DNA from 2 places in the Bradyrhizobium sp. NBAIM01 genome. Region 1 is predicted to be linked to the other one. Evidence: predicted binding sites of a transcription regulator. Region 1 holds the regulator's gene; the other holds the start of a gene.
The links. Region 1 encodes LexA, which represses DNA repair genes until DNA is damaged. Its sites were predicted from a motif close to TGTTCNNNNTGTGTTCNG; they were not measured.
Positions count from the first base shown of each region.

Region 2: a site for LexA is predicted at 1,755-1,772, ahead of ruvC (crossover junction endodeoxyribonuclease RuvC). Genes of this name have one in related genera too.

Region 1 covers NZ_JADYVU010000006.1:204,771-211,996, reverse strand. Annotated here, with positions in the region: gene glp (gephyrin-like molybdotransferase Glp) at 1-334, shown strand, start outside; gene lexA (transcriptional repressor LexA) at 511-1,212, shown strand; gene I6F31_RS21310 (hypothetical protein) at 1,598-2,032, shown strand; gene I6F31_RS21305 (GAF domain-containing protein) at 2,250-3,191, shown strand; gene I6F31_RS21300 (ComEC/Rec2 family competence protein) at 3,198-5,477, opposite strand; gene I6F31_RS21295 (SgcJ/EcaC family oxidoreductase) at 5,601-5,987, opposite strand; gene I6F31_RS21290 (glutamine--tRNA ligase/YqeY domain fusion protein) at 6,005-7,226, opposite strand, start outside.
Region 2 covers NZ_JADYVU010000002.1:160,247-167,472, reverse strand. Annotated here, with positions in the region: gene I6F31_RS07150 (methyl-accepting chemotaxis protein) at 1-715, opposite strand, end outside; gene I6F31_RS07145 (YebC/PmpR family DNA-binding transcriptional regulator) at 932-1,678, shown strand; gene ruvC (crossover junction endodeoxyribonuclease RuvC) at 1,803-2,330, shown strand; gene ruvA (Holliday junction branch migration protein RuvA) at 2,327-2,944, shown strand; gene I6F31_RS07130 (hypothetical protein) at 2,941-3,405, shown strand; gene ruvB (Holliday junction branch migration DNA helicase RuvB) at 3,402-4,454, shown strand; gene I6F31_RS07120 (metallophosphoesterase) at 4,583-5,503, shown strand; gene ybgC (tol-pal system-associated acyl-CoA thioesterase) at 5,572-6,021, shown strand; gene I6F31_RS07110 (nuclear transport factor 2 family protein) at 6,100-6,567, shown strand; gene I6F31_RS07105 (type 1 glutamine amidotransferase) at 6,762-7,226, opposite strand, start outside.

The DNA of each region.
Region 1 (7,226 bases):
TGGCCTGCCCGGCAATCCCGTGTCGTCCTACGTGTGCGCCTTCCTGTTCATGGTCCCCTTGATTCGCGCCCTGTCGGGCCGTTCAGCGATTCATCATCGGCGCGAGCGCGCCGTGCTGGGCTGCGATCTCGCCGCCAACGACCAGCGCGAGGACTATCTGCGTGCGCGGCTGGAGGAGCGCGACGACGGCACGCGCGTCGCCCTTCCGGTCAGCCATCAGGACTCCTCCCTTCTTGCGAATCTCGCTGCGGCACAGGTACTTCTGGTGCGCGCACCGTTCGCGCCGAAGGCCGAGGCCGGCACGCCTTGCGAGGTGCTCCGGCTGCCCGTCTGAGCCGCCCAGCCACACGCATTCCGCGAGCTTGGCCGCGTTCACCATAAATTAAGCAGTTGCGGAACACATATCGAACATATAGTGTCCGTTCATGATTTGTTTCGAGGATGTAGCGGCTTAGTGCCGGCTTCATCGTGTCGGAATCGAACGACATCAACCGGGGGACTTTGGTCGAGATGTTGACGCGCAAACAATACGAGCTTCTGCGGTTCATCAGCGAACGTCTGAAGGAAAGCGGCGTGCCGCCGTCCTTCGACGAGATGAAGGATGCGCTCGACCTGCGCTCGAAGTCAGGCATCCATCGCCTGATCACTGCGCTCGAGGAGCGCGGCTTCATTCGCCGCCTGCCCAACCGCGCCCGTGCCATCGAGGTGATCAAGCTGCCCGAGCTCCAGGCCGCCGCCGGCAATCGCCGTGGCTTCACCCCGAGCGTGATCGAGGGCAATCTCGGCAAGGTGCGCGCGAGCTCCAGCCCGCCCGCGGACGAGGGCGAGCGCCCCGTCGCGGTGCCCGTGATGGGCCGCATCGCCGCCGGCACGCCGATCGAGGCGCTGCAGACCCGCAGCCATACCATCAGCGTGCCGCCGGACATGCTCGGCTCGGGCGAGCACTACGCGCTCGAAGTGCGCGGCGATTCGATGGTCGAGGCCGGCATCCTCGACGGCGACATGGCGCTGATCCAGCGCAACGAGACCGCAAATACCGGCGACATCGTGGTGGCATTGATCGACGACGAGGAGGCCACGCTCAAGCGCTTCCGCCGCCGCGGCGCCTCGATCGCGCTCGAGCCCGCCAATGCCGCCTACGAGGTCCGCATTCTTCCGCCGAACCGCGTGAAGATCCAGGGCAAGCTGATCGGGCTTTACCGGAAGTACTGATACGGGAAACATCAAGCGCCGCGCGCGTTTCGATCGGCATCGGCGATCCAGGATCGGAGCGGATACTTGTCCGCTCCGGCTGGACGGTTTCTCTGGTTCTGCGCCGGCTGTCCGGTCCATCTTCCCGCGCGACATTCCCCCGCGCAGGCGCGCAGCCATTTCTGCTTCGCCGGTAGAGTTGTGCCGGCAGTGCTGATAGCTCCGGCCGAATGCAAGGACGCGAGGTTTGTTCCTATCGAATCCGGGAAAGATAATGTGATCGCGCGCTGCGGACGCGAGCCGCAGATTTGCCCATAACCGAGCAGAGCGTTGTATGCTTCCACTCTGATAGAGGCCTGCGCCTCGAAAGAGACGCGGGTCGCTATCCCAGCATGAGGAGCACCCGATGTGTGACTACAGCCTGCATGCCGTCGCGACGCGCCCCGCCGAAGTCGGCGAGACGATCGTCACGACAACCTTCCGCGGCACCTCGACGCGCGGTTTCGCTTCCGAAGCCGATCCCTCCGTCGCGGTCTGTCTGCTGCCGGGGACGGAGCTCGCTTTCGCCGACAACGTCCGCTACGACAACCGCTGGATCTGGACGCGCACCGTGAACTCTCGCGTCGGCAAGTTCGGCAAGATCGACCCGCACATTCCCGATCGCCATCATGACGCGATCGAATTCCCCGACGGCAAATACGTGCTGGTGACGCAGCTCGTCGAAGGCCAGCGCGCGACCGTGCTGCAATTGCCGGTGACGCAGCCAGCCCCCGAGCGCGAGCACAAGCCGCAGATCGTCGCCGACACGCGGCCCACGATCACGCGCCTGCCGATCGGCTGACGCCCTTCGGCCGACAGGCCGAGCCCGGGATTGAAATTGCCGTCGCCGGCTGAGGCCGGCGAGCCCGGTGAGTTTGTGTTTCAGGACATTCGATCGGCGAGCCCACCGCCGCGCCTCGTCGTCGCACGAAGTTTGGGCCGTGCTGCCCGCATTTTGAACGTCCGCTCCGCAGCCAAATGACCGATGCTGTCGTGGTTTGAGGCGGCGGACACGCTCGATGAAGACCTTCATTCGCGTCGTTGAACTTTGGGTACCCGACCGGACGCGCATGCGGCTGGAATTCGGCGGCGGCCTCTACGACGATGGGCTGTCCGCGTTCAAAGCCGTCAGCGAAGAGCTGCACTTCGGATATGACGAGGGACTTCCCGGCAAGGCCTGGGCCTGTGGCCACCCCGTCATCCTCACGAAATTCGCCAACTCCTATTTCAAGCGGACCGATCAGGCCGCTGCGGCCGGCCTCACCTGCGGCGTGGCGGTGCCGGTGTTCGCGGGCGAATTCCTGCAAGCCGTGCTGGTGCTGTTCTGCGGCGACGACGAGGCGCATGTCGGCGCGATCGAACTCTGGCACAACGATCCTGATCTCTCGCATGAGATGGGGCTCGTCGATGGCTATTACGGCACCGCGGACATGTTCGAATTCAACTCCCGCCACACCAGATTTCCGCGCGGCTTCGGCCTGCCCGGACGCACCTGGAAGGCGGGCCTGCCGCTGATCATCAAGGACTTGCACGACGCCAAGAGCTTCCTGCGCTGGGAGGACGCCGCCAAGGTCGGGATCAATCTCGGCGTCGGCGTGCCCTACCGAACCGGTACCGACCAGACCTGGGTTCTGACATTCCTCTCCGCGCAGGCAACGCCGATTGCACGACGCTTCGAGATCTGGGTCCCGAACGAGGACCGTTCGGCGCTGGTCTTTCGCGCCGGCGATTGCAGCGCGCAGACCGACCTCGCCGCACGCTATGCGGCGCAGTCCATCGCCAGGGGCGAAGGCAGCATCGGCGGCGCCTGGGCCACCGGCATGCCCGCGCTCAACGACGATCTCACCTCTGACGGCTCGATCGCCGGCTCCGAAGCCTGCGCAGCCGGGCTGAGCCGAATGGTGGCCCTGCCGGTTATCGGCAACGGAAGGCTTGACGCCGTGCTGGCCTGGTATTTGTGATCCGCGTCAATCGTCGGCCTGCAAGTCGGCCTCCGATGGCGTTGCGTCCCGGTTGCGGGGCACGGCCGCCTTCGGCACGAGGCTGCCGTCGAAATCTCCCTCGCCGGCGCCGGCCGGCAGCCAGGGACGGCTTGCTCCCCTCGTCCTCACCGCCTGCACCGAAAAGCCCTCGCCGCGTCTCGTCAGAGCCAGTGCGCCCTGACTGGCAAGACGCGCCCGATCGACCACCATCGCCGCGCAATCGGGTGGCGCAGGCCGCGCCGTCACCACCAGCGCGGAGCGGCTGCAATCATCGGCCAGCGCGTCGATACGCGTCGCCAACGCGATCAGTCGTCCGTCCGCGAGCGGCGCCACGCAGCCGGACTCGTCACACGACACCCCGCTCGCCAACGAGGCGTTGCCGGCATCGCGCGGATCGGCATCGGCAGCCAACCACTCCTTCAGCAGGAAGCTGTCCTTGCTGGCGCGGATCACCTGCAAGCGCCCATCCCCGCCCCGGACCGCGACGCTCGCGCCATCCCCGGCAATCAGGATATCGGGCTGCCGCACCGACAGTCCCCAGAGGATCGCTGCCAGCAGCACCAGGGCGCCGGACCAGCGCAAGGGCGTGCGCAACAGGCCCATCACGATGAGCCCGAGGCTCGCTGCGATCAGCGGCGCGATCCCGAAGGCGGGAATGCGGCCGACGGCGCCCGGCAGGGCCGCCACCCAGCGCGCGACCAGGACCATCCACTCGATGCCGATCCCCATCAACCACCAGAACACGCCGTCGAGCCCGAAGGGCGCCGCGAGCAGCCCCAACAGCCCGGCCGGCATCACCAGCGCCGAGACCACCGGCATGGCGCCGAGATTGGCGAGCACGCCGTATGGGGTCACGCGATGGAAGTGGAAGGCGGCGTATGGCGTGGTCGCGAGCCCCGCGATCAGCGAGGCCAGGAACAGCATCGCGATCTCCCGGCCGCCCCACAACGCGATCCGCGCAGTCGCGGAATGATCGGGCGATGCGAGCAGGTTCGGCATGCCGATCTGCACCAGCGCCACCAGCCCGAGCGTTGCCGCAAACGACATCTGGAAGCTTGGATGCACCAACGCCTCCGGCGCGACCGCAAGCACGATCAGCGCGGCAACCGCCAGCGTGCGGAAGGTGATGGCGCGGCGGTCGACCATCACTGCGATCAGCACCACCGCCGTCATGAAGAACGATCTTTGCGTCGCAACCTCCGCGCCCGACAGCAACAGGTAGAACGCGGCCGCGACCAGCGCCGCGGCGGCCGACCATTTCTTGATGGCAGAGCCGGCCGCCAGCCCCGGGATCAAGGCCAGCAGCGCGCGCACCGCGAAGAAGACGACGCCGGCGACGACCGCCATGTGATAGCCGGAGATCGACAGCACATGGCCGAGTCCCGAGACGAACATGGCATCGTTCACGGGCGCGGTGATCGCATCGCGCCGCCCCGTGAGCAGCGCCGTCGCAATCGCGCGGTTGTCGCCTTCGAGCGTTGCGCGGATGCGCGCGTCGATCGCGTCGCGCAGGCCCTGCATGAAGGCGGCATAGCGCAGCCGCAGGCCGCCGCCATCCGGCGGTGTGGACGCCGTGATCGCGCCCATCACGAAGCCGGAGGCGCCGATGCCCTGGAAGAACATGTCGCGCGAGAAATCATAGCTGCCGGGGCGCACCGGCGAGATCGGCGGCATCAGCCGCGCCTTCAATTGCACGAAGCTGCCGACCTCCGGCGCCGTGCCCTTGCGCACCGAGAGGCGGACGCGCTCGAGCTTGACGTCGCTGCGCTGCGCCTCCATCGCGCTGACGCGCAGCACGAAGCGATCGGTGCGCTCGCGGATGTCGCGCGCTTCCACGAAGCCCGACAGCGACACCGAATAGAGCGGTTTTGCCAAAACGGTGTGCGCGATACGCGCGGTCTTCCAGGTCGCCACGGCAAAACCAGCCGCGACCGCCGCGAGCATGATGGCGGGCGCAAACAGCCGGCTCCGCCGGAGCAGCACCGCGCCGAGCATCAGCGCGATGGCTGTGGCGGCAACCACCCACAGCACCGGCTCATGATCGGCGGCGAAATAAAGCGCAATGCCGCCGCCGAAGGCGACCGGCACCCACGGCAACAGCCGGCCAGGCCCGGCCTCGCCCCGAGCCCATTGGCGCAGCGTCTCGATGATCGCCGGCCAGATGCCAAAGCCCACCGGCGCAAAACCGCCGGCCGGGGTAGCGCGGCCGACCGGCCACGTCCCGGCAACTCCCTGGGACCGTCCTGGCCGGCCCGGCTCCGCCATTCCCCTGCACCTTACGATACGCGACGGCTGCGGAGGCTACCGGACCGTGCGGCTGCACGAATAGCGGTACGGATCGGGAACAGGCGAAGAGCGCCCTACTTTTCTCCGGGCTGGCGCCCGTTGCTAGATCAGCGGCGCCTGCGAGGAGGCGTGGTGATTGACGATCTTCCACTCGCCGTCCTCGCGGATGATGACCCAGCTCATTTTGACGACGAGATCATCCCGCTCGCCCGCGAGATCGAACGTGATCTTCGCGGCCATGTTGATCAGATCAGGGCCGGCCTGCGCGGCGTGCACATCGGAGAACGCGGCGCTTGGCCTGCGCCAGCGCGGCAGGCCGTTGAAGTATTCGGCGACGCCGTCCCGGCCGCGATAGAGCTTCGGGTTGGAGCCGAAGAAGAATGCGTCCTTCGCATAGAGCGAGGACAGCGCGGCCGCATCGAGCGTCGCGAAGCCGGCGCACCATTTCGCGATGATGGCGGAAACGATGGCGTCGGCCTCGCTGCTCATGTCCTGCTCAGCCCTTCTCAACCCTTGGCGACTTCCTTCGCGAACGTGTCGCGCAGACCGATCGTGCGCGAGAACACCGGCTTGCCGGGCGTCGAGTCCTTGTCACGCACGAAATAGCCCTGGCGCTCGAACTGCATCGGCTCGGTCGAATTGCTCTCCGCAACGGACGCCTCGACCCGCGCATCGGCGAGGATCTCCAGCGAGTTCGGGTTGAGATCGGTCGCGAAGTTCGAGGCATCCGGGCTCGGATTGGCGAACAGCTGGTTGTAGATGCGGATCTCCGCCGGCTTGGAGGCCGCCGCCGGCAGCCAGTGCATGGTCGCCTTGACCTTGCGGCCGTCGGGCGCGTTGCCGCCCTTGGTCGCGGGATCATAGGTGCAGCGCAGCTCCACCACCTCACCCTTGTCGTTCTTGATCACGCCGGTACACTTGACGAAATAGGCATAGCGCAGCCGCACCTCGTTGCCAGGCGACAGGCGGAAGAACTTCTTCGGCGGGTTCTCCATGAAGTCGTCCTGCTCGATATAGAGCTCACGGCCGAACGTGATCTTCCGCGTGCCGGCCGAGGGATCGTCGGGATGATTGATCGCCTCGAGCTCCTCGGTCTGCCCTTCCGGATAATTCTCGATCACCACCTTGAGCGGCTTCAAGACCGCCATGCGCCGCTGCGCCGTGCGGTTCAGCTCCTCGCGGATGCAGAACTCCAGCATGCCGACATCGACCACGCTGTTGGCTTTGGCGACGCCGATGCGCTTGACGAACTCGCGAAGTGCAGCCGGCGGCACGCCGCGGCGACGCATGCCCGCCATGGTCGGCATGCGCGGATCGTCCCAGCCCGCGACATGGCCGTCGCGGACGAGCTGGGTCAGCACGCGCTTGGACAGCAGCGTATAGGTGAGATTCAGCCGCGCGAATTCGTACTGATGCGGCTGTGAGGGCACCGGCAGCTTCTCGATGAACCAGTCGTAGAGCGGTCGGTGGTCCTCGAACTCCAGCGTGCAGATCGAATGCGTGATGCCTTCGATGGCATCCGACTGGCCGTGGGCATAGTCGTAGCTCGGGTAGATGCACCATGCGTTGCCGGTGCGCGGATGGTGCGCATGCAGGATGCGGTACAGCACTGGGTCGCGCAGATTGATGTTGCCCGCGGCCATGTCGATCTTGGCCCGCAGCACGCGCGCGCCGTTGGGGAATTCGCCCGCCTTCATGCGGCGGAACAGGTCGAGGTTCTCCTCCACG
Region 2 (7,226 bases), on a different contig from region 1:
TGTCGAACACCGGACGGATCGCCTCGATCGCCTGCGAGATGCGGTGCACGGCGTCCGCCGAACCGGCGGCGTCGCGCTGCAATGCGTCGATCTTCTTCGTGATCTCCTCGGTCGCACTCTGGGTCTGCACCGCGAGCGCCTTGACCTCGGTGGCAACGACGGCAAAGCCTTTTCCGGCTGCGCCCGCGCGCGCGGCCTCGATCGTCGAGTTGAGCGCGAGCAGCGTGGTCTGCCGCGCGATCTGCGCGATCAAATTGACGACGTTGCCGATGGCGGCGGAGGATTCGCGCAGGCGGTCGACATTGGCGCGGGCTTCCTGCGCGGCGGCGCTGGCCTCGTCGGCGAGCTTGCCGGCCGCGCGAACCTGTGCGCCGATGCCTTGCGCGGACTGGGTGAACTTGTCGGCGGCATGGGCGAAGGTGGAGGCGGTGGATTGCGCCGCGTTGGTCCGGCCGGTCAGGGCGTCGGTGCGGTCGCGAATGGCAGCGAGGGTCGCCGCGGTCGCCTCGGCGCCGCCAGCCACCGAATTGGCGGCGCGCTCAAGCTGGCGGATCATGGCGCCGAGCTCGAGTTCCAGCAATTCCAGGATTTCCCGGGCCGAATCACTTTCGGCGGTCGGGGCGGGTGCGGCAGGAGCCGCCGGCTGCGCAGCCTCCGGGGCTGCCGCGGGCGCGGCCGTGTCCGGCAGACGCTTCCGAAATAATCCGAACGCCATCGGGTCTCTCTTGTCGGGGGACGGTCGGGCGCTATTTTCGCACTCCGGAATGAAATCAGGGTTAACGGTGCCCATCTAGGCAGGCGCCGTTACGGCGGCTACCTTTACAGTGCTACCTCAGGCGCAGCCGAGCCCTTTGATTCCGGTGGGTTGGCGGCCTATAAGGCCGCGCTTCCCACGCTCATCTTTGGCTGACGATTTCTCAAGAGACCACGCATGGCCGGACATTCCCAATTCAAGAACATCATGCACCGCAAGGGGCGGCAGGATGCCCAGAAGTCGAAACTGTTCGGCAAGCTGGCGCGGGAAATCACCGTCGCTGCCAAGCTGGGCACCCCCGACCCCGCCATGAACCCGCGCCTGCGCGCCGCCGTGATCGCTGCGCGCCAGGAGAACATGCCGAAGGACAATATCGAGCGCGCCATCAAGAAGGCGCTCGGCAGCGACGGCGAGAACTATGACGAGATCCGCTACGAGGGCTACGGCCCCGGCGGCGTCGCCGTCATCGTCGAGGCACTGACCGACAATCGCAACCGCGCCGCCTCCGACATCCGCTCCTTCTTCACCAAGTCCGGCGGCAATCTCGGCGAAACCGGCTCAGTCTCCTTCATGTTCGACCGCACCGGCATCATCGAATACGACCGCAGCGTCGCCTCGGACGATGCGGTGCTGGATGCCGCAATCGAAGCCGGCGCCGACGACGTCGTGTCCGGCGAGAGCGGCCACGAGATCTACGCCTCCACCGAAAGCTATCGCGACGTCGCCAAGGCGCTGGAAGCCAAGTTCGGCGAGCCGCGCAAGGCTGCGCTGATCTGGAAGCCGCAGAACACGGTTGCGGTCGACGACGAGACCGGCGAGAAGCTCCTGAAGCTGATGGACCTGCTCAACGAGCACGACGACGTCCAGAACGTCTACGCCAATTTCGAGGTGTCGGACGCGCTTGTTGCGAAGATGGGCGGATAGGCCGCTCTCGTGTCCCGGACGCGCTGCAGCGTGAAACGCTGCGGCGCTGGGCCGGGACCCATTCCCCTGTTACTTCCGTTCTGTTTCTGTTTCGCATCCCGCAGCCAGCCGCTATCACTGGCGCATGACCGCGCTCCCGATTCGTGGCCCCGTTCGCATCATCGGCATCGACCCCGGCCTGCGCCGCACCGGCTGGGGCGTGATCGAGGCCGAGGGCAATCGCTTGGCCTACGTCGCCTGCGGCTCGGTGGAACCGCCGGACGATTTGCCGCTGGCGAGCCGCCTGCTCGCGATCCATGAGGGGCTCGCTTCCGTCTTGTCCGATCACCGGCCGGTGGAAGCGGCGGTGGAGCAGACCTTCGTCAACAAGGACGGCGTTGCGACGCTGAAGCTCGGCCAGGCCCGCGGCGTCGCCATGCTGGCGCCGGCAATGTTCGGCATCTCTGTCGCCGAATACGCGCCGAACCAGGTCAAGAAGACGGTGGTCGGCGCCGGCCACGCCGACAAGCAACAGATCGCGATGATGCTGAAGATCCTGCTGCCGAAGGCCGAGCCGCCGTCCGCGGACGCAGCCGACGCGCTCGCCATCGCCATCACCCACGCCCATCACCGCCAGAGCACCGCTCTCAGGCTGAAGGTGGTGGGGATATGATCGGCAAGCTCAAGGGCTTGATCGATTCCTACGGCGAGGATTTCGTCATCCTCGACGTTGGCGGCGTCGGCTATCAGGTACATTGCTCCTCGCGCACCTTGCAGCATCTGCCCTCGCCGGGTGAGGCCGCTGTGCTGTCGATCGAGACCTATGTCCGCGAGGACCAGATCAAGCTGTTCGGCTTCCGCACCGATCAGGAGCGCGAATGGTTTCGCCTGCTCCAGACCGTGCAGGGCGTCGGCGCCAAGGTCGCGCTGGCCGTGCTCGGCACGCTGTCGCCGGCCGATCTCGCCAATGCCATCGCGCTGCGCGACAAGGCCGCGGTGGCGCGAACGCCCGGTGTCGGCCCGAAGGTCGCCGAGCGGATCGTCACCGAATTGAAGGACAAGGCGCCGGCCTTTGCCAATGTCGATCCCGCCGTCGTGCATCTCGCCGGCGCCGTCGACGACCAGCGCGCGCCGCGCCCCGTCGCGGATGCGATCTCTGCGCTGGTCAATCTCGGCTACGGCCAGCCGCAGGCCGCCGCGGCGATTGCATCGGCCTCGCGCAGCGCGGGTGAGGGCGCCGAGACGGCGCAGCTGATTCGATTGGGTTTGAAGGAACTGGCCAAGTGAACAACGGCCAGCGCCTCTCCGAGTGGGGTCAAGGTGCGGCACGCCAGCATTTGCGGCGCCTCGGCCGTATGTTCGTCGTCGTCTTCTGCGGAACACTTTTTGCCGGGTATCTTGCAATGCTGGCGTTCTCGGCATCAGGTTGTTTTCTTAGTCGTGTCATTCGATGCTTTTCGGTCTCGCGCGACCTGATCGGGTTCAGCTGGTTTGCCGTGAAAGGCTTGTTCTTGCCTGCGGCCGTTGTGGCCTTGATGGTTGCAATCTTCCTGCAAATCCGAGGCTCCGTTGTCTGGTGGGACGTTCTCGTTGCAAGCTTGCTTTCGGCGCTGGTGATTGGCTCTGTTGGAAGAGCACTGAGTGAACCGGCTGAGGCATTTGTCTTGCTTGTGGTAAGTTTGATCTTCTTTGCAGGTGCTCAAGCTGCCCTTCTTATCGACAAGCGACTGTGCAGGACTTCCGCATGACCACTCCCCCCCGCATGGTCTCGCCGGAGCGCCGCAGCGACGATGTCGGCGACACCGCGCTGCGGCCGCAATCGCTGTCCGACTTCGTCGGTCAGGCGCAGGCGCGCAAGAATCTCTCGATCTTCATCGAAGCGGCGCGCAAGCGCGGCGAGGCGCTGGATCACGTGCTGTTCGTCGGTCCCCCCGGCCTCGGCAAGACCACGCTGGCGCAGATCGTGGCGAAGGAGCTCGGCGTCGGTTTCCGCGCCACCTCGGGGCCCGTGATCGCCAAGGCCGGCGATCTTGCCGCCCTCTTGACCAATCTCGAAGAGCGCGACGTGCTCTTCATCGACGAGATCCATCGCCTCAGCCCCGCGGTGGAAGAGGTGCTCTATCCCGCGATGGAGGACTTTCAGCTCGACCTCATCATCGGCGAGGGCCCCGCGGCGCGCTCGGTCAAGATCGAGCTGTCGAAATTCACACTGGTCGGCGCCACCACGCGCGCCGGCCTTCTCACCAATCCCTTGCGCGACCGCTTTGGCATTCCGGTCCGGCTCAACTTCTACACGATCGAGGAGTTGGAGAGCATCGTCAGCCGCGGCGCGCGCGTGCTCAACGTCGGCATGAGCGCCGATGGCGCCAATGAGATCGCGCGCCGCGCCCGCGGCACGCCGCGCATCGCCGGCCGCCTGCTCCGCCGCGTGCGCGATTTCGCCTCGGCGGCCGATGCCGACAAGATCGACCGTAAGATTGCCGACCATGCGCTGAGCGCGCTCGAGGTCGATGCCGCAGGGCTGGACGCGATGGATCGGCGCTATCTCTCGACCATCGCGCTCAACTATGGCGGCGGACCGGTCGGCGTCGAGACCATGGCTGCGGCCTTGTCGGAGCCGCGCGACGCCATCGAGGACATCATCGAGCCCTATCTGATCCAGTGCGGCTATCTGCAGCGCACGCCGCGCGGCCGCCTGCTGACCTCGCACGCCTTCCGCCATCTCGGTCTCGCCGAGCCCTCGCGCGATGCGGCGGCGCAGTTCGGCCTGTTCGGCACGGATGACAGCGACGAGTGATCTGCCGAACCTCGCGCTGTTCCGGCTTGATGAATTTCCGTTAACCTCGTGCAGACGATCTGCACGAACGCACCCCAATTCCGCTCCAATCGGATATCATCAAGGCGCCGCATCATCATCGGGCTTCCATGATCACGCGCCGTCATCTTATCCGTTCCATTGGCGGTCTGTCCGCCCTCGGCGTCTCGACCGCAGCCTACGGCGTCGGTGTCGAGCCGGTGCTGCGCCTTCGCGTCACGCGCTATCATCCGATGCCGCGGCAGTGGCCGGCGGATTTTCCGCTGAAGATTGCCGCCATCGCTGACATCCATGCCTGCGATCCCTGGATGTCGCTGGAGCGCATCGAGGGCATCGTCGACCGGACCAACGCGCTGAACGCCGATCTCATCGTGCTGCTCGGCGACTATGTCGCCGGCCTTCACCACGTCACGCGCTTCATTCCGTCGAGCGAATGGGCAAGGGTATTGGGGCGCCTGAAGGCGCCCCTCGGCGTTCATGCCGTTATGGGCAACCACGACTATTGGGATGACAGAACCGTGCAGCGGGCCGGGCACGGGACGACCATCGCACATCGGGCGCTGGAGACGGCCGGCATTCCCGTCTACGAGAACGATGCTGTGCGTCTTACCAAGGACGGCCGTCCGTTCTGGCTTGCCGGCCTCGGCGATCAACTGGCCTTCCTGCCGGCGCGGCGCTTCCGGAGCATGGCGCACTTCGGTGCCGACGATCTCAACGCCACGCTGGCCAAGATCACCGACGATGCGCCGGTCATTCTGCTCGCGCACGAGCCCAATGTCGCTCCGCTCGTGCCCGCGCGCGTCGCGCTGCAATTGTCCGGCCATACCCATGGCGGCCAGGTTCGCCTGCTCGGCTGGTCGCCGGCCGTCGCGCCCAAGAACGGTCTGCGGCTCGCCTATGGCCATTTCCGCCTGAAATGCGATCTCATCGTCTCCGGCGGCCTCGGTTGCAGCATCATGCCGCTCCGCTTCGGCGTGCCGCCTGAGATCGTCGAGGTGACGCTGGGAAGGTCAGGACCGGTCGTGTCCTAACACGCTTGCGCGTCCGGCTGTTTTTGCGCAAAACGTGCCGGTTACCGACCAGCGAAGAGGCTCCGGACGTGACAGCTCATCTCGACGGCGAGATCCGCGACGGCCGCCACCACATGCAGGTCCGGGTCTATTACGAGGACACGGATTTTTCCGGCATCGTCTATCATGCCAATTACCTGCGCTACATGGAGCGCGGACGCACCAATCATCTCAGGCTGATGGGTGCCGAGCAGCAGGTGCTGTTCGAGCAGACCGAGACGGACGGCGCGGGCTTCGCCTTCGTGGTGCGCTCGATGCATCTGGACTTCCTGAAGCCCGCGCGAATGGACGACGTGCTCGACGTCGTGACCTGGCCGGTCGCGGTGAAAGGGGCGTCAATCATGCTGGCGCAGGAGGTGCGGCGCGGTGATGACGTGCTGGTGAAAGCCGAGGTCCGCGTTGCCTTCATCAGCGGCGGCCGCGCCCAGCCGATCCCGAAATCGATCCGCCAACTGATGAAGGCCGATCTGGTTTCGTGATCGCTCGATAGCGGATCGCCTATCGACTCCGCCGATTGCGACGATACATTCGCGGTCCCGATCACCGATGAGGCCACCATGTCGCGCCCGCCGCTTCCACCCTTCACCCGCGAGACCGCCGCGCAAAAGGCCCGGATGGCCGAGGACGCCTGGAATTCACGCGATCCGGTGCGGGTCTCGCTCGCCTATACCGAGGACAGCCGCTGGCGCAACCGTTCGGAAGTGTTTCAGGGCCGCGAGGCCATCGTCGCCTTCCTCACCCGCAAATGGGAGAAGGAGCAGGATTACCGCCTGATCAAGGACCTCTGGGCCTTCGACGGCAGCCGCATCGCGGTGCGCTTCCAGTACGAATGGCACGATGCAAGCGGCCAGTGGTACCGCTCCTACGGCAACGAGCAATGGGAGTTCGACGAGCACGGCCTGATGAAGCGGCGCGAGGCCTCGATCAACGACATCGCCATTGCGGAGAAGGATCGCCGGTTTCACTGGGCGGCGCCGGGCCCGCGGCCGGCCGATGTGCCGGGGCTGGGAAGCGAGCCGTTCTGAAATTAACAAAGCGACCGCTGCTTCACCCTCTCCCCTTGCGGGAGAGGGTGGCTCGCCGCATAGCGGCGAGACGGGTGAGGGGTCTCTCTCCTCACGAGCAGTCCGGCGAATGGATAGAACCCCTCATCCGGCGCTTCGCGCCACCATCTCCCGCAAGGGGAGAAGGGAAGACGAGTGCGTCTCGAGCTTCGTAGTCAGGTGCGCTTAGCCAGAAACCGCGTAATCGCCCCGCCGAGCTTCGCATTATCCATCGGCTCCGCCAGCGACGCCCTCGCCGTGGCAACGACATCCTCAGGTGCCTTGCCATCGCGCAGATCGCAGCACACTTGCGCGAACCCGACATCGAATTCCGGATGCGGCTGCACTGTCAGCGTCGCGCCATTGGCATAGAGCAGGCCGGCATGCGGGGTGAATTCGGAGGAGAGGATCGTCAGCGCATCGCTTGGCGGCTCGATCACCTGGTCCTGATGCGAGGCGGCGACCGCGACCGCTTCACCGTCGATGACGCCGTTCTCCGGCAGCACCTGATAGACATGCCGGCCGATGCCCCAGCCCTGTTCTGATTTGCGCACGGTGCCGCCGAGCGCCTGCGCGATCAGCTGGTGGCCAAAGCAGACACCGACCATCGGTGTCTTGTTGGCGTAAGCCGTTCGCACGAA